DNA from 2 places in the Micrococcus sp. KRD012 genome. Region 2 is predicted to be linked to the other one. Evidence: riboswitches for the same ligand, from Rfam matches in the RefSeq annotation. Region 2 holds a riboswitch; the other holds the start of a gene.
What was found. A riboswitch is a leader RNA that binds a small molecule or an ion and turns the genes downstream of it on or off. The one in region 2 is predicted to bind S-adenosylmethionine.

Region 1 (9,769 bases), on a different contig from region 2:
CGGTGCTCGGCGCGTCGACGCTGCTGGGCGCGCAGTTCGTCGGACGCCTCGCGGGCGACCGAACCCTCACCGCCCTGGGACGCCGCGGGGCGCTGACGGCGGGGCTGGGCGCCGTCGTCGTGGGGCTGGGGCTGGCCCTGGCGCCGCTGCCCGAGCCGGTGGCCGTGCCTGCCGCGTTCGCGGGGCTGGCCCTGGCGGGGCTCGGCTGCGCCGTGGTGGTGCCCGTGGCCTATGCGCTCGGCGACGAGGCGCCCGGGCTCCGGCCGCAGACCGGGCTGGCGGTGACGAGCTGGTGCATGCGGCTGGCCGGGGTTGGGCTCAGCCCGGCGGTCGGGGCGCTGGCCGGCGCCGTCGGTCTTGCACCGGCGCTGACGGTGTTCCTGGGCCTGGCCGCCGTCGGGGCGGTGCTCGCCGCCCGGCTGCCCGCCGCCCCGTAGGAACCGCTCAGTCGTCGTCGACCTCGCCGGCGAGGGCCTGGGCCGCCAGGTGCTCCTCGGTCGCGGCCTCCCAGATCTCCTTGGCGGCGGAGCCGTTGAGCAGCACCAGCAGCACGCCCACGATGATGTCCGCCCAGCCCGACGCCGTCAGCACCGTGATCCCGGACAGGGCGATCAGCACGGCACCGGCCACGAGGTCGTTGCGCGCCGCGAGCCACGCCGCCCGGGTGAGGGAGCCGCCGTCGGTGCGGACGCGGGCCAGCAGGGCCACGCACACGAGGTTCACGAGGATCGAGCCGACGGCCGCCCCCAGCAGCACGCCCGCGGCGGGCGGCTCGGGGTCGCCGACCTTCGTGGCCGCCATGACGAGCGCCGCCACGGCCGGGAGCACGATGATCCCGGCCATGACCTTGCCGATGACCGCCTGCCGGGCCGCCGTCCACCCCAGCGCCACGAAGATCAGCAGGTTGACGGCGAAGTCCTCGAAGAAGTCGACGGAGTCCGCCACGAGGGCCACCGAGCCGATCCCCACCGCCAGGATGATCTCGACCACCAGGTAGGCGCCGTTGAGCAGGGCCACCGCCAGGACGGTGCCCCGCAGGGTGCGGGTGCGCCGGCGGTCCGCTACGGCCGCCCGGTTCACGCGCCCGGCGCGTCGTCCACGAACACGTACGTGTCCACCAGCGTCCGCGCCGCGTTGCCGCCGATGAGCCCGTCCACGATCCGCTCCAGCGGGGCCATCGCCTCGTCCACCTCGATCTGCACGGGGTACTGGGCCACGAGCAGGGCGAGCAGGTCGGCCACGGCCTGCAGCGCGTCCTCCTCCCCCAGCTCCGGATCCCAGCCCACGAGCACGTCGGCCGGCGCGTCCTGGCGCTCCGGGGTGTAGGACACCGCGAACGCGCGGATGCGCCCGCCCTCGGCCTTCGGCGCGTCGCGGAGCACGACGGCGCCCGCGGCCCCGGTGGCCGGGCCCAGCAGCAGCTGCTGGGCGGCCCCGACGCTCAGGGTCGACGGGTCCCACGCGTGCACGGCGTCATAGAACGCGGCGACCGCCTGCGTCAGCTCGACGGAGCCGGTCGAGGCCTCCTCGAGGACCACGCCGTCCGGGTGCTCCTCCCCGCGCACATCCGGCAGGCCGATGGCCCCCGGGGCGATCGCGACGCGGCGGGAGCGCTGCACGGGGGTGAAGCCCTGGGCCACGAGGAACGCCTCGGTGCCGGCGGCCAGTGCGGCGGTCTGGGACCGCACGGCGTCCGTGTCCACGGGCGGGCGGCCCGTCGCACCGTCGGCCTCGGTCTGCGGGTCGGCGCAGGCCACGCCGGGCACCAGGGCGTCCTTGGCGAATCGGGCCTTCAGCGCGGTCGTCGGGATGGCGCCGGCGGCGTGCGCCTCCGCGGCGAGCCCGCGCAGGGCCGCCACGAGCGCCCGGCCGATGCCCCGGCGCCGCTCGGCGGCCGCGGTCTCGACGTACAGCCACAGCCGCCGCGGGTGCACGGACGAGGCGTAGACGACGCCGGCCGCCACCGGCACGCCGGCGTCCTCGGCCACGAGCGCGCGGCGCCAGGGCCGTTCCGCGTCCTCGGCGAGCATCGCCCGGTCCTGGTGCTGCTGCGCGTTGGCCGGGTCGCCCCACACCTCGAGCAGGGCCAGGTCGTCCCCGGGCCGCCAGGGACGCAGCACGATCTCCCCGTCGGCGACCGCGGCGGAGTCGAACAGCGCGCCGCCGTCGTCATGCCCCGCGGCCCCGGCCGCTCCCGTCACGTCCCCGCTCACTTGACCAGGCGCTCCAGCAGGTAGGACTTCACCTGGGACAGCGCCACGCGCTCCTGGGCCATGGTGTCCCGCTCGCGGATGGTCACGGCCTGGTCCTCGAGGGTGTCGAAGTCCACGGTGATGCAGAACGGGGTGCCGATCTCGTCCTGGCGGCGGTAGCGACGGCCGATCGCGCCGGAGTCGTCCGTCTCGATGTTCCACAGGCCGCGCAGCTCCGCGGCGAGGGACTGGGTGGCCGGCTGCAGCTCGGGCTTCTTGGACAGCGGGAGCACGGCGGCCTTGACCGGGGCCAGGCGCGGGTCCAGCTTGAGCACGGTGCGCACGTCCACCCCGCCCTTGGCGTTCGGGGCCTCGTCCTCGGCATAGGCGTCCACGAGGAACGCCATCATGGCGCGGGTCAGGCCGAAGGACGGCTCGATCACGTACGGGGTGTAGTGCTCGTTGTTGGCCTGGTCGAAGTACTGCATCTTGGTGCCCGAGTGCTCGGTGTGCCGGCCCAGGTCGTAGTCGGTGCGGTTCGCGATGCCCATCAGCTCGCCCCAGCCGTCGCCGCCGGTGAAGCCGAAGTCGTACTCGAGGTCGATCGTGGCGTCCGAGTAGTGCGCCCGCTCGTCCGCGGGGACGTCGAACTTGCGCAGGTGCGCGGGGTCGATGCCGAGGTCGATGAACCAGTCCCAGCAGTCCTCGACCCAGCGGTCGAAGTGCTGGCCCGCCTCGGCCGGCGGCACGAAGTACTCGATCTCCATCTGCTCGAACTCACGGGTGCGGAAGATGAAGTTGCCCGGGGTGATCTCGTTGCGGAACGCCTTGCCGATCTGGCCGATGCCGAACGGCGGCTTCTTCCGGGCCGCGCCCAGCACGTTGAGGAAGTTCACGAAGATGCCCTGCGCCGTCTCCGGGCGCATGTAGTGCAGGCCCTCCTCGTTGTCCACGGGGCCGAGGTAGGTCTTGACCAGGCCCGAGAACAGCTGCGGCTCGGTCCAGGCGCCCTGGGTGCCGCAGTCCGGGCACACGATCTCGGCCATGCCCTCGGCCGGCCGGCCCTTCTTGGCCTCGAACGCCTCGAGCAGGTGGTCCTGGCGGTGGCGCCTGTGGCACTGGGTGCACTCCACGAGCGGGTCGGTGAAGGTCTCGACGTGGCCGGAGGCCTCCCACACCGCGCGCGGCAGGATGATGGAGGAGTCCAGGCCCACCATGTCCTCGCGGGAGCGCACGAAGGTCTTCCACCATTCCGCCTTGATGTTCTCCTTCAGCTCCACACCCAGGGGCCCGTAGTCCCACGCGGAGCGCGAACCGCCGTAGATCTCACCGGCCTGGAACACGAAGCCTCGGCGCTTGGCGAGGTTGATGACGTTGTCCAGCGGGGACTTGGCAGCCATGGGGGCATCACTTCCGTACTCATCGGCGGGGCGGGAGGGGATCACGACGACGACGGCGCCCGGCCGCCTTCGAGGCGGCGGGCCCGTTCCGGCGCGGCGCGCCGGTCGATCCCGTCCAGCCTACCGGCCATGATGGACACCATGACCGAGACGAACGCACCCGACGCCCAGCCCCTGCCCATCCGTGACGAGTCCATCCGCCTCGGCCAGGCGCTCAAGCTCGCCTCCCTCGTGGAGGACGGGGCCATGGCCCGCGACGTCGTCACCGACGGGCTCGTCACCGTCAACGGCGCGGTGGAGACGCGCCGCGGCGCCCAGCTGCACGACGGGGACGTCGTCGAGTTCGCCGGCGAGGCGTTCGTCGTCCAGGCCGGGCAGGCCTGAGCCGACGCCCCGTCGGGCGGCCGCGGCGCCGTCGTCGAGCGTGTCCGGTGCGTCAGCCGCGGGGCGGCACCATGTGGGCGAGGTACTCCTTCACGTGGCCCAGCTCCTGCTCGTTGATCGCGTGGCCGAGCCCGGCGTAGACGATCTTCATGAGGTCCACGTGGGCGTTCAGCCAGGCATGGGTCTCCTCGACCCGGGGCTCGGAGATGATCGGGTCCTCCTGGCCGCGGCCCCAGAAGACCTTCGGTCGGACGCGGGCGACGTCGTCGTCGCGGGTGAACAGCTCGCGCAGCCGCGGCTCGGTGAGCTCCGGGTCCACCACGAAGCCGGACAGCGCCACGGTGCACGCGTAGGCCTCCGGGTCCAGGCGCAGCAGCGACGTGGCCATCGCCATGCCCTGCGAGAAGCCGAGCAGGGAGACGGTGCGGAAGTCCCCGCGCACCGCCTGCACCCAGGCGTGCAGGGCCTCGACGGCCTCGCGGACCGGCTCGGCGGTGGAGCCCAGCTCGCCCGTGACGGGGTCCTGGGAGAGCGGGAACCAGGCGTGGGAGCCCGGCTGCAGGGGCAGGGGCGCGCGGACGGCGGCCACCGTGACGTGCTCGGGCAGGTGCGGGACGAGGCCGAACAGGTCGTCCTCGTTCGCGCCGTAGCCGTGCAGGACGATCAGCAGGTCCTCGGTGCGCTCGCCCTCGGGGCGGGACCAGCGGACGACGGGCTCGACGGCGGGGGTGGGGTTCGCGTTCACGTCCGCCAGCCTAGCGAGCGGCACGGTCGGCCCCTCCCGGAGGTTGACCCCTCCCGCGCGACGTGGGCAGAATCCTACCCGTGGGTAACCCATCCTCCTCCCAGCCTCCGCACGCCTCCGACGCGACCCCGGTCGACGACCCCGCCGCCCATCCGTGGCGCCGCTACGTCGCCATCGGGGACTCGTTCTCCGAGGGCATCGGCGACCCGGACCCGGACCGTCCCGGCTACCACCGCGGCTGGGCCGACCGCCTGGCCGAGGAGCTCTCCCGCCTGACGCCGCCCGGCGAGGACCTGGCCTACGCCAACCTGGCGGTCCGCGGGAAGCTGCTGGACCAGATCGCCGAGGACCAGGTGGAGCCGGCGCTCGCCCTGCGGCCGGACCTCATCAGCGTCTGCGCGGGCGGCAACGACATCCTGCGCGGCGCGGACCCGGACGAGATCGCGGTCCGGTTGGACGCCGTCGTCGAGCGTCTGGCCTCCGACGGCGCCACCGTGCTGCTGTTCAACGCGACCGACGTGAAGGGCACGCCCGTCATCGGCCGCATCCGCGGCACCGTGGCGATCTACAACGAGAACGTGCGCACCATCGCGCTGCGGCACGACGCGCTGGTGCCGGACATGTGGTCGCTCAAGGACCTCGCCCGGCGGGAGATGTGGGCCGAGGACCGCCTGCACTTCTCTGCGCTCGGCCACCACACGATCGCCGCGATGGTGCTGGACACCCTCGGCGTGGAGCACGGCCTCGAGCACCTGCGCCTCTCCCCGCCGGCGCCGCGCACGTGGCGCGCGGCCCGCGCGTCGGACGCCGCATGGGTGCGCACGCACCTGGCGCCGTGGGTGGTCCGCCGCCTCCGCGGCGTCTCCTCCGGCGACGGCGTCACGGCCAAGCGCCCCGTCCCCGAGCCGCTCTTCGGCGCGCCGATGCCGCAGGGCTCGGACCACACCGAGCCGCTGGACATCGTCGAGCCCTGAGCCCGGCCGGCGGGGACCGGTGGCCGTTTCCCGAACGACAGTGCCGCGACACGCCGCCGTTTCCCGAACGAAAGTTCAGAGGGCGAGGGTGCGCTTCAGCGTGTCGGCCACCTGGCCGTATTCGGTGAGGAACCCGTCGTGGCCGATGGGCGAGGCGATCGTGTGCACCGGCGGCCGCGCGGGCAGCGCCGCCGCGAGCGCCTCGGACTCGGCCGGCAGGTAGAGCCGGTCCGAGTCGACGGCGGCCACGAACGCCCGGCCCCGGTAGTCCGCGAGCGCCGCCGCCACGCCGCCGCGCCCGCGCCCGACGTCGTGGCCCATGAGGGCCTCGGTGACCACGAGGTAGGAGTTCGCGTCGAACCGGTCGGCGAGCTTGGCCGCCTGGTGGTCCAGGTAGGACTCCACGGCATAGCGCCCGCGCCCGCCGGGCACCCCGACGACGGCGCCGAACGGGTCCTCGACGCCCTGCGGTTCCCGGCCGAACCGCTGGCCGAGCTCGCCGGCCGTGCGGTAGGTGGTGTGGGCGATGCGCCGGGCGATGCCCAGGCCGGCCACGGGGCCGGGGCCGGGGTAGTAGTCGCCGCCCTGGAAGTCCGGGTCGAGGCGGATGGCCGCGGTCTGCGCCTGCCCCCACGCGATCTGGTCGGCGGAGGAGGCCGCGGTGGCGGCCAGCACGCCCACCCCGGCGACGCGCGCGGGGTGGGTCGCGGCCCACTCGAGGGCGCGGGCCCCGCCCATCGATCCGCCGATCACGGCACGCCAGGCGCCGATCCCGAGGTGGTCGGCCAGGCGCCGCTCGGCCTCGACCGCGTCCCGCAGCGTGAGGAACGGGAACCGGGAGCCCCAGGGCCGCCCGTCGGGGGCCGGCGTCGAGGGCCCGGTGGAGCCGTGGCAGCCGCCGATCATGGCGGGGGCGACCACGAACCACCGGTCCGTGTCCACGGCGCGGCCCGGGCCGACGAGGGCGTCCCACCAGCCCGGCGTCGGGTCCTCCTCGTGCGCGGCCACGTGCGCGTCGCCGGTGAGGGCGTGCAGCACGAGCACGGCGTTGGAGCCGTCGGCGGCGAGGGTGCCCCAGGTCTCGTAGGTCAGCTCGACGTCGGGCAGCAGCCCGCCGGTCTCGGTGCGCAGCTCGCCGACCCGCAGACGGTGGCGGCCGCCGCGGGGCAGCGCGGTGCGCGACGGACGCGTGGCAACGGCGGTCATGCCCGCTCCCCCGCGTCGTCGTCGCCGCGGCGAGCGGCGGCCGCGAAGCCGCGCTCGAGGTCGGCGAGGATGTCCTCGATGTCCTCCACGCCGAGCGAGAGCCGCACCAGGCCGGGGGTGACGCCGGCGGCGCGCTGCTCGTCGTCGGTGAGCTGGGAGTGGGTGGTCGAGGCCGGGTGCACCACGAGCGAGCGGACGTCGCCGATGTTGGCCACGTGGTGGTGCAGGGTGAGCCCGTCCACGAACGCGGCCCCGGCCTCGCGGCCGCCCGCGATCTCGAAGGAGACGAACGCGCCCGCGCCCTTCGGCAGGTAGCGCTGGGCGCGCTCGTGCCACGGGCTGGACTCCAGGCCGGCGTAGACCACGTGCTCGACGTCGTCGCGGCCCTCGAGCCAGCGCGCGACGGCGGCCGCGTTGGCCACCTGCCGCTCCATGCGCAGGGACAGGGTCTCCAGGCCGAGGTTCACCAGGAACGCGTTGAACGGGGAGATGGCCGAGCCGTAGTCGCGCAGCAGTTGCACGCGCGCCTTGAGGATGAAGGCCAGGTTGGCGCCGAGCGGCGAGCCCACCCCGAGGTCCCGCGCGTAGACGAGGCCGTGGTACGACTCGTCCGGCTCGTTGAAGCCGGGGTACCGCTCGGCGTGCTGCGCGTAGTCGAACGTGCCGGCGTCGACGATCACGCCCGCGATGGCCGCGGCGTGCCCGCCGAGGTACTTCGTGGCGGAGTGGGTGACGACGTCGGCGCCGTGCTCGATGGGCCGCAGCAGGTACGGGGTGGCCAGCGTGTTGTCCACGATCAGCGGCACGCCGGCCTCGTGGGCTGCGTCGGCGACGGCGCGCACGTCCAGGACGTCCCCGCGCGGGTTGCCGAGGGTCTCGCCGAAGAACGCCTTGGTGTTCGGCCGGACGGCGGCGCGCCAGGACTCGAGGTCGTCCGGGTCGGTCACGAACGTCGTCTCGACGCCGACCTTGGCGAGGGTGTGCTTGAACAGGTTCTGCGTGCCGCCGTAGAGGCTGGCCGAGGCGACCACGTGGTCGCCGGCGCCGGCGAGGTTGAGGATCGCGAGCGTCGTCGCCGCCTGACCGGAGGCCAGCAGCAGCGCGCCCACACCGCCCTCGAGCGCGGCGATCTTCTCCTCCACCGGGCCCTGCGTCGGGTTGCCGATGCGGGTGTAGAGCGGGTCGAGGTCCTTGAGCGCGAACCGGTCCGCGGCCACCTGGGCGGACGGGAAGTCGTACGAGGTGGTCTGGAAGATCGGCAGGGCGGTCGCACCGAAGGCGTGCTGGCCGACGGCGACGCCCGCGTGGACCTGCGCGGTGGAGAAGCCCCAGGCGTCGGGGGTCGGGGTGGGCTGGTCGGTCATGGCAGACCCTCCTGAGGGGTTCAGGGGCCGGACCCGGCCGCCCCGCCCGCCGGCCGACGTGCCGCTCCGGGGACCGACGTCGTCGAGGTGCCGGAGATGACCCGGCGCCGTCGAGAGGGGCCGTGGGATCGGCCCGCGCTTGCCGGCGTCCGTTGTGGGGCCGGCCTGGTCGTCACCCGGGGCACCCCACCGCGGAAGGAGGGTTGCCGGTCAGCATGCCGGGGCCTGTTGCTGACTCTCGTGACCGTGCCTCCGAGTGTAGCCCGCCGCCCCGCCACGATTTCGTCACGCGTGTCACACGCGGATACGCTCTCCGCACGGGGGCGCTCGACCCGTCAAGGGCTCGACGCCCCCCGACTCGCACCAGGTCAATCCCCGGGGCAGCCCGGGAACGGAGAGGAACAGCGCAGTGCACACCTGTCGCATGGACCACGTGTCCTACGCCGCCGGCCCCGAGGGCCTGGACGCCACGGTCGCCCGCATCGCCGAGACGCTGGGCATCGAGCGGATCAAGGGCGGTGTCCACCCACGTTTCGGCACCCAGAACGCGCTCTTCCCCATGACGGAGGGGCAGTATCTGGAGGTCGTCGAGGCCCTGGACCACCCGGCCTCCCTCAGCGCACCGTTCGGCCAGCTCGTGCGCGCCCGCACCGAGCAGGGCGGCGGCTGGATGAGCTGGGCCGTGGCCACCCCGGACATCGGCCGGTTCGAGCGCCGCCTCGGCCGCGAGGCCGTCCCCGGCAACCGTCGCTTCCCGGACGGCCGCGAGCTGTCCTGGCGGCAGATCGGCATCAAGGGCACCCTCGCGGACCCGCAGCTGCCGTACATCCTGCGCTGGGCCGACGGTCAGGAGGACATGCACCCCTCGCAGGCGGCCGAGCCGCAGGCCACCATCGAGCACCTGAACATCGCCGGCTCCCCCGAGCGCCTCGCCGAGTGGCTGGGCGGCGAGGACGAGGACGGCCAGGTCCAGGACGTGAACATCGAGTACGTCGCGCCCTCCGGCACCCCGGGCATCGTCTCGGTCACCTTCCGCACCCCGAAGGGTGAGATCACGCTCTGAGCGCGGACGCGGGGCCGCTCAGCCGAGCAGCCCCGCCCGCGCCAGCAGCGGGTAGCCGACGAACCCGACGGCGTCCAGCAGCGCGTGCGCGATGACCAGCGGCATCACCCGGCGCACCCGCAGGAACACGAGCGCGAACACCGCGCCCATCAGGGCGTTGCCCACGCCCGGCCCGATCCCCTGGTACAGGTGGTACGCCCCGCGCAGCAGCGCGAGGGCGAGCATCACGACGGCCGCGCGGGGCGGCAGGTACAGCCCCTCGGCGCTCACCCACGACGACGGCACGGCCGGCGCCGGATCGCGCGCCAGGCCCGCGGCGCGCAGCCGCTGCAGATACCCGAGCCGGTCGACGAGCCAGGCGCCCACGATGACCTCCTCCAGCAGTCCGTGCCGCAGCGCGGAGAGCAGCAGGACCGGCACCTGGTACCAGCTCTCCCCGAG
Region 2 (9,769 bases):
CATGCGGTACCTGCTGGAGTCGATCCGCCCCGAGATCCAGCAGTACTTCATCGAGCGCAACTTCGACGGCAAGCCGTTCGACCGGGACACCCGCTCGATCGTCTACGCCCGTGCGAAGGGACTGGACAGCCACAAGGCGTTCGGCACCGAGCGGGACACCTCGGAGATCGGCTACGAGTTCCTGTTGCACTCCACCGCCCCGGTCAACCCGCCGGAGGAGCCCCCCACGGTGCGGATCGGCGGCCCGGACTGCCGCCAGCCCGTGGACATCTCGCTGATGAACATCTCGTCCATGTCCTTCGGCTCCCTCTCCGCCAACGCCGTGGTCGCCATGAACAAGGGCGCCGGCCTGGGGGGGTTCATCCACGAGACCGGCGAGGGCGGCCTCACCAAGTACCACCGCGGCAACGGCGCGGACCTGTTCTGGGAGATCGGCTCCGGCTACTTCGGCTGCCGCAACGAGGACGGCACCTTCAGCCCGGAGAAGTTCGCCGAGAAGGCGGTGCTGCCCGAGGTCAAGGGCATCACCATCAAGATCTCCCAGGGCGCGAAGCCCGGCCTGGGCGGCATGCTGCCCAAGGAGAAGATCTCCCCCGAGATCGCCGAGGCCCGCGAGATCCCGATGGACAAGGACTGCCTGTCCCCGGCGTCCCACTCCGCGTTCCGCACCCCGCGCGAGATGGTCAAGTTCATCGAGCAGCTCCGTGAGCTCTCGGACGGCAAGCCGATCGGCATCAAGTTCTGCGTGGGCTCCCGCGTGGACGTGCTGGCCATGACCAAGGCCATCTGGGAGGAGCGGATCGCCCCCGACTTCATCATCGTGGACGGCTCCGAGGGCGGCACCGGCGCCGCCCCGCTCGAGTACTCGGACCGCGTGGGCACCCCGCTGACCGAGGGCCTCATGCTCGTGCACAACGCGCTCGTGGGCACCGGCCTGCGCCACATGATCAAGCTCGGCGCGGCCGGCAAGGTCGCCACCGGTTCGGACATCGTCAGGCGTCTGATCCAGGGCGCGGACTTCACCATGTCCGCCCGCGCGATGATGATGGCCACCGGGTGCATCCAGGCGCAGAAGTGCCACACGAACGAGTGCCCCGTGGGGGTGGCCACGCAGGACCCGCGTCTGATGCGCGCCCTCGACGTGGAGGACAAGGGCAACCGCGTCTTCAACTACCACCGCCTGACCGTGCGCGAGGCCGTGCAGATCATGGCGTCCATGGGTCTGACGCATCCGTCCCAGCTGAACACCCGCATGCTGCGCCGACGCGTGGACCACCTGAGCACCCGCTCGTACGCGTCCATCTACCACTGGCTGCGCACGGACGAGCTGCTCAACGACCCGCCTGCCGGCTGGGCCATGGACTGGGAGGAGGCGGACGCGGACCACTTCGGCGAGCACGCCCGCGTGGACTACCTCACCGAGCGCGACCCCGAGTGGCGCTCCGAGCTGCTGATCCCGGGCCGCGAGGCGGGCGGCGCCCCCGTGCAGGGCTCCCCCATCTCCGGGACGGGCTCCACGCTGGTCGACGCCCGGCAGACCGAGTCCGTGCCGCTGACGACGTCGCCGATGCCGCGCGTCAGCTCGTTGGGTGAGGGTGAGTCGCTGTCCCCGCACGGCGGCCGTCGTCGGGCCCCGCAGGATCCGGCACCCGCCGCCACCGCCGGCGAGACGCCCACCGACGAGAACGAGGGCCTGCCGGCGGAGGCCGGCGAGCGGCCCGAGCGCCAGGACGGCGAGGAGGTCACCCAGCGGGGGACCACCGGCCGCGTCGAGGGCGAGCACCGCGGCGAGGGCCGCGTCGGCTGACCTGTCCCCGCAGTCACCCCCGCTTTCGAGGCGGGAAATCCACCTCACACGACGCCCCCGGGCGCCCATGAGATAGATTTCCCGCCTCGTCGCGTGAGGGGTCGTAGCCTGGGGCCGTGACCCTGCCCGCCCCCGCCGCTCGCCGCCCCTCCGCGGCCCTGCTGTGGGTGCTGCTGGCGGCGATGGGCGCCGGGCCCCTGTTCAACTACGGCGTCTCCGCCTCCTCCACGGTCGTGATGGAGCGGCTCGACGTCACCTCGGGCCAGCTCGGCACCGTGATGACGGTCGTGTTCGCGGCGGCCGCCGTCACCTCGCTCGGCCTCGGCCGGGCCGCCGACCGCCTGTCCGCCCGCGCACAGCTGAGCATCATCTTCGGCGGCACCGCCGCGGCGCTCGTGCTCGGCGCCGTCGCCCCGTCCCTGCCCGTGCTGTACGCGGCGGCCGCCGTGGCGGGCGTCACGCAAGCCATCTCCAACCCCACCACGAACCGGATCATCCGCACCGTGGTGCCGCCGGAGAGGCGCATCGGGTGGGTCGGGGTGAAGCAGTCCGGCGTGCAGGCGGCCCAGCTGGTCGGCGGCCTGTTCTTCCCGGCCGCGTCCCTCGCCCTCGGCTGGACGGGCGCCGCGCTGGGGGCCGCGGTGCTCATCGGGGCGCTCTGGGTGCTCGCCCTGGTCGCCGCCCCGCCGCTGCCCGGGGCGCCGCCGCCGGCCACCGGCCCCGTCGGCGGGCGACGACGGCGGGACACCTCGCCCCTGCCGGCCACGGTCTGGTTCTTCGCGGCGATCGCGTTCCTCACCGGCCTGGGCATGCAGGCCACGAACACCTACCTGCCGCTTTTCGCGGTCGAGACGCTGGGAATGACGCTCGTGGCCGGCGGCGCCGCGGCGGCCGTGTCCGGGGTGGTGGGGGTGCTCTCCCGGATCGGGTGGAGCCGGCGGATGAGCTCCGGAGACCGGCCCACCACCCTGCTGGCCGTGATCTGCCTGGGTGCGGTGGCCGGCGTCGCGGTGTTCCTCGCCGCGGACCTGCTGGACCTGCCGGCCCTGCTGTGGGTGGGCGCCGCGGTGCACGGCCTGACGGTGCTGGGCGCCAACGTGGTGATCAACGCGGGCCTGTTGAGCGAGGTGCCGGCCGAGCGGCTGGGCCGTGCGACCGGGGCGAACTCGATGGGCATGTACGCCGGCTTCGCCCTGGGCCCGCTGCTGATGGGCCTGCTGCGCGACGTCACGGGCGACTACCGGGCCGGCTTCGCGGTCGTCGCGGCCGGGTATCTGCTGGCCCTGGGCGTGGTGCTGCTGCTGCGTCGCCACGTGGGTCGGCGGGGCGCGGCCTGACGCGCAGGGCCAGGACGAGGCCCACCCCGGAGGACCGCGCCTCAGCGACATCACCGCAGTGCAGCCCTGCGGTGATGTCGCAGCGCCGCGGTCGAACGGGCGTACGGCGGAGTGCGGCGCAGTGCGCGGCGGGGCGTGGACGCCTGACACACGACGACGCCCCCGGTCCGTGCGGACCGGGGGCGTCGGAAGCCGTGCGTCAGGCGAAGATCAGAGCTTCGTCACGTTGGCGGCCTGGAGGCCCTTGGGGCCGTCCTGGGTCTCGAACTCGACGCGGTCGTTCTCCTGGAGCTCCTTGAAGCCCCCGCCCTGGATGGCGGAGAAGTGCACGAACACGTCCGCGGAGTTGTCCTCGGGGGCGATGAAGCCGTAGCCCTTCTCAGCGTTGAACCACTTGACAGTACCGACAGCCATGATGGTGTCCTTTCGATGTGCCCCCGCGGTGCGGTGGCGGTGTTGGACCGCGGCCCGGATGTGGGACGCGGGTGAAGCGGCGAGACTGAACCGCTTGCCCAACACTCATCGACGCCGGCGATGCCGGGCTGACGAGCAGTGAAGATGGCGGGATACAGCTTGATCAACTTCAGGCTCCATCATTGCACGGATCTCGCCGACCGGGAACCAGGGGCCCGATTGTTCACCTGGAGTTCGCTCAGAGCGCGCGCAGGCCGTGGAAGAGATTGCGGTGCAGGGCGGCCGGGGGAGCGGCGTCCGTGTGATCCGCCAAGGCCGTCACCTCCAGCAGCACCACCGTGTGGTCGCCCGCCGGGACCTCGGCGTGCACCCGCGTCTCGAGCCAGAGCGAGGAGCCCCCGATCAGCAGGGCGTCGTGCGGGCTGCGGTGCACGTCGAGACCGGCGAAGCGGTCGCCCTCGCGGGAGGCCAGCTGGCGGCACAGCGGCGTCTGGTCCGCCGCGAGCAGGGAGACGCCGATCGCCCCGGCCCGGCGCAGGCGCGGCCAGGTGCGGGAGCTGTTCTGCGCGGAGAAGGACACGAGGGCCGGCTCCCAGGAGATGCCCACGCCGAAGGAGGAGGAGACCATCACCTCGGGGACGCCGTCGGCGAGGCCTGCCAGCGCGACGACCCCGGTGGGGAAGGCCGAGAGGCCGGAACGGAGGTTGCCGAGGGACAGGTCGGTGTCCCACGCGGCGGTGTGGGGTTCGTGGGTCAGGGTCATGGCGCGCGTCCTCTTCCGATGACTGACGCGGCTCCGCAGACGGCGGGAACGCGGATCGCCCGGATCCGCGGAGGCGCGGTACTTGCCCGCCGGGGTGTCCGAGGGGCCGAATCATCACCTGGAGCACCCCACTACTGCGTGAGAGGGTTGCCGTCCCGCCGGCCAGGGCCGTGAATGACGGGAACTCGTGATTCTGGGGCCAGCCTACGGAGGGGTCCGTGGGGTGGTCAAAGCGCGGCGGTCGCGCGGCGTCATCCGAGCTGCCCGATGTGATGCTTGACACACCGCGCATCGCCGGCCAGGATCAAGCCACTCGAGAGGGGGGAGCTCGAGACCGCGGCCTCCGGCCCCGCAGTCGGTTCTCCGAGAGGGACCGGATCATGCGGATGGACATCGAGAAGAAGCTCGCGGCATTGTCGACCGCCGTGGTCGTCGCGGCTCTCCTCGGTACCGCCATTTCGGGATGCTCCGCTTCCCAGGGCAGCGTCTCCTCCACCGCGAATGCTTCCACCGCTGCGGCGTCCTCCGTCACCCCGACGTCAGCGGCCCCCTCGGCAACCGGGTCGGCCTCCGCCACCGGTTCGTCCGCGTCGTCGCCCGCCGGTGAAGAAGCACTCCCCGCCGCGCTGTTCGAGGAGGACGGGATGACGTTGGTCGAGTACACGCGCCGGCATCCGGATGCGGACCATCTCGACCCGGAGAAGGAGTCCGTCCTGGAGGAGGCGGTCGGGACGGGCACACAGCAGATCACCGTGGACGCTCAACAGGGTGCGGTCCTTCGGGTCATCGTGTTGTGTCCTTCGGATGCCACCGGTGAGACGGAGATCCTGACCTCACGGGGTGGCGGGGGAACGAAGACCTGGATGGCCGGATCGGAGGCGCTGTGCGGCGGCTGGTCGGCGGCGACTCCCCCCGTGGATGAGGCGGGGCCGATGACGTTCACCGTCACGGTGGACAATGACAAGCCGTTCCGGATGGTGCTGACCGCACCCTCCGCATGAGGCCGCCATCACGACGGCGGATGACGGCGCGGGGAGGACTGAGACGCTCAGCGTCGGTCGCGGCCGCGCAGCGCGTCCAGCTGCCGGCGGTCCCGCTTGGTGGGCCGGCCCGCGCCGCGCTCGCGGTACGGCACCGCGAGCAGCTCACGCGGCACGGGCGGCGGGGAGTGGTCCACGTACTGCTGCCGGGCCACGGGGGCGCCCACCCGCTTGGCGATCAGCCCCGTGACCTCGAGGATCCGCTCGCCTCCGTCCTGGCGCACCCGCACCCGGTTCCCGACGACGACGGGCGTCGCCGCCTTCACGGGCTCGCCGTCGATGCGCACGTGGCCTGCGCGCACGGCCGCCGTGGCCGCCGACCGGGTCTTGTACAGCCGCACGGCCCACAGCCACGCGTCGATGCGGACGCCGCTCACGCCCGCCCCCTCACGCGAAGCGGGCGCGGATCGCGGCGCCGTGCGCGGGCAGGCGCTCGTCCTCGGCCAGCACGCCGATCTCGTCCGCGACCTCCTCGAGCCCGGTCTCCGTGTAGCGGATGCGCTGCTGCAGGCGCAGGAACGTCACGGTGTTCAGACCGGAGGAGTGCCGGGCCGTCCCCGAGGTGGGGAGCACGTGGTTGGACCCGGCCGAGTAGTCGCCCAGCGGCACGGGGGCGTACGGGCCCACGAACACGGCGCCGGCGTTGCGGATGCGCCCCACGAGGGCCTCGGGGTCGCGCGTCTGGATCTCGAGGTGCTCGGTGGCGTAGCGGTCGGAGACCTCCACGGCCTGGTCCATGTCCCGCACCAGCAGCACGCCGGACTGGGGGCCGGTGAGGGCCTCGCGGATCTGATCCTCGTGGAACGCCCCGGGCACCTGCGCCTCGATCGCCGCCAGCACGTCCCGGAGCAGGTCCTCGGAGTCCGTGATGAGCACGGAGGCGGCCAGCGGGTCGTGCTCGGACTGGCTGATCAGGTCCGCGGCCACCCAGTCGGCGCGGGCGGTGCCGTCCGCGATCACGGCGATCTCGCTCGGCCCGGCCTCGGCGTCCACGCCGATCACGCCCTGCAGGGCGCGCTTCGCGGCGGCCACGTACACGTTGCCGGGCCCCGTCACCAGGTCGACGGGCGCGCAGAGCCACCCGCCGTCGTCGTCCTGGACGCCGTGCGCCAGCATGGCCACGGCCTGGGCGCCGCCGGCCGCGTAGACCTCGTCCACGCCCAGCAGCGCGCACGCGGCGAGCACGGTGGGGTGGGGCAGGCCGCCGTGGTCCCGCTGCGGGGGCGAGGTCACCGCGAGGCTCCCCACGCCGGCCGCCTGCGCGGGCACCACGTTCATCACCACCGAGGAGGGGTACACGGCGCGGCCGCCGGGCACGTACAGGCCCACGCGGCCCACGGGGAGCCAGTGGTTCTCGACGACGGCGCCCTCGCCGAGCTCGACCGTCGAGTCCTGGGGGTGCTGGGCGGCGTGCACGAGCCGGGCCCGGCGGATCGACTCCTCCAGCGCCGCGCGCACCCGCGGGTCGAGCCCGGCCAGGGCGGCCTCGAGCGCCTCCGCGGGCACGCGCAGGGCGGGCGGACGGACGCCGTCGAACCGCTCGGCCAGCTCCAGCAGGGTCTGCTCGCCACCGTGGCGGACCTGCTCGATGATCGGGGCGACCACCGGCACCACGGAGGACACGTCCACGTTCGCCCGCGGGATGATGCGGGACAGGTCCGCGGTGGCGGTGTCGAGCGGGCGCAGGTCGGTGACGGAGAGCATGGATTCCTCCAGAGGGGCGGCGGCGGGCCGGCGGGACGGGGCGCGACGACGGCCGGGCCCGGACCGCGCGGACGGTCAGGCTCCATTGTGCTCTTCTCCGGGGTGCGTCCGGGGGCGGGTGTCAGACTGTCGTCATGGTCCTCCCCGTCCTGCCCGCCCTCGCGACCCCGCCCCTGCTGACCGCCCTGGACCGCCTCCTGGCGGGCGAGACCGTGCCGTCCGGGGTGGAGGGGGACATCCAGGACGGGGCGGCCGCCACCACCCGGGCCTTCGGCGTGGAATGGGGGACGCTGCTGACCGTGCTGATGGCGTTCGCGATCGGCGCGGCGGTCGTGTACCTGGCCCTGCAGGTGGCGCGCGTCGTGCTCGTGCGCCGCCCCGCGTTCCAGCACGGCGCCGCCCGGCTGAGCCTGCCGGCCGCCGTCGCCGCCGGCCTGCTGGCCTCCCGGATCTGGCTCGGGGTCATGGCCGAGGAGCAGACCTGGTACCGGCCGGCGTCGTTCCTCTTGCTCATCGCCGTGGCCGCGGCGGGCGCGTGGGCTGCGTGGCGCCTGGTCGGCGTGATCGAGAAGGGGATCCTCGGCCGCTACCAGGAGACCAGCGTCGAGCACCGCCGCGAGCGACGCATCCGGACGCAGACCATCCTGATCCGGCGCATCCTCAACGCGGTGATCGTGGTGGTGGCCGTCGCCGTGGTCCTGCTGGGGGTGCCCGAGGTGCGCTCGCTCGGGGCCGGTCTGCTCGCCTCCGCCGGTGTGATCTCGGTGATCGCCGGCCTGGCCGTGCAGTCCACGTTGACCAACGTGTTCGCCGGCTTCCAGCTCGCCTTCACGGACGCGATCCGGGTGGGCGACGTGGTGGACATGGAGGGCGTGTTCGGCACCGTCGAGGAGATCACCCTGTCCAACGTGGTGGTCAAGCTCTGGGACGGGCGACGTGTGGTCTACCCGTCCTCGCACTTCACCACGCAGCCGTTCGAGAACTGGACGCGCGTGGGCACCGAGGTCTCCGGCGTCGTGGAGCTGGACGTGGACTGGCGGGTGCCGATGGACGCGCTGCGCGCACGGCTTGCGCAGCTGCTCGAGTCCACGGACCTGTGGGACGGGCGCGAGCACGCGCTGCAGGTGACCGACGCGACCGGCGGCGTCGTGCGCATCCGCGCCGTGGTCTCCGCCCGCAACTCCGGCGACCTCTGGGACCTGCGCTGCCTCGTGCGCGAGGACCTCGTGGCCTTCCTGCGCCACGAGCACCCCGAGGGCATCGTGGTGCAGCGCATGGTGGTCCGGCACCCCGCCCACGGCGACGCGTCACCCGCCTCCGAAGGCTCCGACGCGGGGGCCCGCGGTGGCGACCGGACGGGTGAGCCGGGCCCGGACGGCTCCGGGGTGGCGGCCCGCGAGCCGCGCCCGCGCACCGCGCCGCTGCCGCGCGTCGACGGCGCCGATCCGCGCCCGCACACCCTCACCACACCGCTGACCCGCGTGGGCGACCACTCCGGCCTGTACACCGGCTCGATGACGGCGGTGCAGCGCAACCGCGAACTCGCCGGCCCGGGCGAGGAGGCGTTCGCCGAGCGGCGCGCCCAGCAGGCCAAGCAGGCGGCGGAGGCCGCGGCGGCGGACGAGGCCGGGCGGCGCAGCGGCGCCGGCTCCCACGCGGACGGCCCCCTCGACGACGCCGTCACGCGCCGCCGTCAGGACGACGAGGACTGAGGCCCGGCGGGAGCGCTCAGCGCTCGAGCGTCGGGTCCCCGGAATCGACGGGCGTGAGCCGACGCCGCTCGGCCATCGGCTCGGACGCGGGCAGGCCGTGGGCGGCCGGGTCCGTCTCGGCGACGTGGCTCACGGCCTCGGGCGTGTGGTCCCCGTACTGCCGGTACTCCTTCACGCACAGCACCGGCTGATCGATCTCCTGCAGCAGCTCGTCCGAGACCGATCCCATGACGAACCGGCCGAAGCCGCCGCGGCGGCGCACGCCGATGACCACGATGGACGGGTCCAGCTCCGCGGCCACGTCCTTCATCTCCTCCACCGTGGACCGGCCGCGCGCGTACTGACGGAACTCGGCCGTCACGCCGGAGGCGTCCAACCGGGCCTGCACGCCGCGCTGCTGCTCCTCCGTGACGAGGGACTTGGTGCGGTGCTCGCCGCCGGGGCCCGCATTGACCACCACCACGTGCTCGCCGGTGGAGCGGGCGATGTCCAGGGCGGTGTCCAGAGCGGCGTCCGCGGCCTTCGAGGGGGCGTAGCCGACGAGGATGGTCATGGGGTGCCTCCGCGGGGTCGAGGGGACGGGTCTGAGGTCAGCGTAGTGCGGACCGGGCCCGCGGCGGAGGGGCTCAGCCCTCGCGCAGGTGGCGCAGGTGCGCGGCCACCGTCTGGACGGCCACGCGGGCCACGGTGCCGGTGAGGCCGGGGTAGATGCGCGGGGCCAGGTCCTCGGGCGTGATCGTCGCCGCCTCGGTCTCGGGCAACGCGGCCAGGGCGGCGCGGATCTGCTCCAGGCGGCCCTCGCGGTGGTGCCGGTAGTCGCGGGCGACGACGTCGAGCGGCTCCGGCACGGGCCCGTGCGCGGGCAGCACCGTGAGCGGGCCCGCCGCCTCGAGGCGGCGCAGGCTGGCCAGGTAGTCGGTGAGGGTGCCGTCCGGGTGGTCGAGCATGGTGGTGCCCGAGCCGAGGATGGTGTCGCCCGTGATGACCGCGCC

Region 1: another riboswitch for S-adenosylmethionine. It lies ahead of J1M37_RS05245 (bifunctional o-acetylhomoserine/o-acetylserine sulfhydrylase); the one in region 2 lies ahead of J1M37_RS00140 (flavin reductase family protein).

Annotation. Positions count from the first base shown of each region.
Region 1 covers NZ_JABFBB010000008.1:5,806-15,574, reverse strand. Annotated here, with positions in the region: gene J1M37_RS11465 (hypothetical protein) at 1-437, shown strand, start outside; gene J1M37_RS05280 (cation transporter) at 445-1,080, opposite strand; gene J1M37_RS05275 (GNAT family N-acetyltransferase) at 1,077-2,213, opposite strand; gene J1M37_RS05270 (glycine--tRNA ligase) at 2,210-3,592, opposite strand; gene J1M37_RS05265 (RNA-binding S4 domain-containing protein) at 3,734-3,976, shown strand; gene J1M37_RS05260 (alpha/beta hydrolase) at 4,029-4,721, opposite strand; gene J1M37_RS05255 (SGNH/GDSL hydrolase family protein) at 4,802-5,695, shown strand; gene metX (homoserine O-acetyltransferase MetX) at 5,771-6,901, opposite strand; gene J1M37_RS05245 (bifunctional o-acetylhomoserine/o-acetylserine sulfhydrylase) at 6,898-8,265, opposite strand; SAM riboswitch class IV at 8,396-8,511, opposite strand; gene J1M37_RS05240 (VOC family protein) at 8,675-9,328, shown strand; partial or broken gene J1M37_RS05235 (CPBP family intramembrane glutamic endopeptidase) at 9,347-9,769, opposite strand, start outside.
Region 2 covers NZ_JABFBB010000001.1:27,026-36,794, forward strand. Annotated here, with positions in the region: gene J1M37_RS00125 (FMN-binding glutamate synthase family protein) at 1-1,807, shown strand, start outside; gene J1M37_RS00130 (MFS transporter) at 1,924-3,144, shown strand; gene J1M37_RS00135 (cold-shock protein) at 3,355-3,558, opposite strand; gene J1M37_RS00140 (flavin reductase family protein) at 3,797-4,321, opposite strand; SAM riboswitch class IV at 4,395-4,514, opposite strand; gene J1M37_RS11360 (hypothetical protein) at 4,708-5,322, shown strand; gene J1M37_RS00150 (RNA-binding S4 domain-containing protein) at 5,370-5,738, opposite strand; gene hisD (histidinol dehydrogenase) at 5,749-7,065, opposite strand; gene J1M37_RS00160 (mechanosensitive ion channel family protein) at 7,200-8,777, shown strand; gene J1M37_RS00165 (universal stress protein) at 8,794-9,330, opposite strand; gene J1M37_RS00170 (MBL fold metallo-hydrolase) at 9,404-9,769, opposite strand, start outside.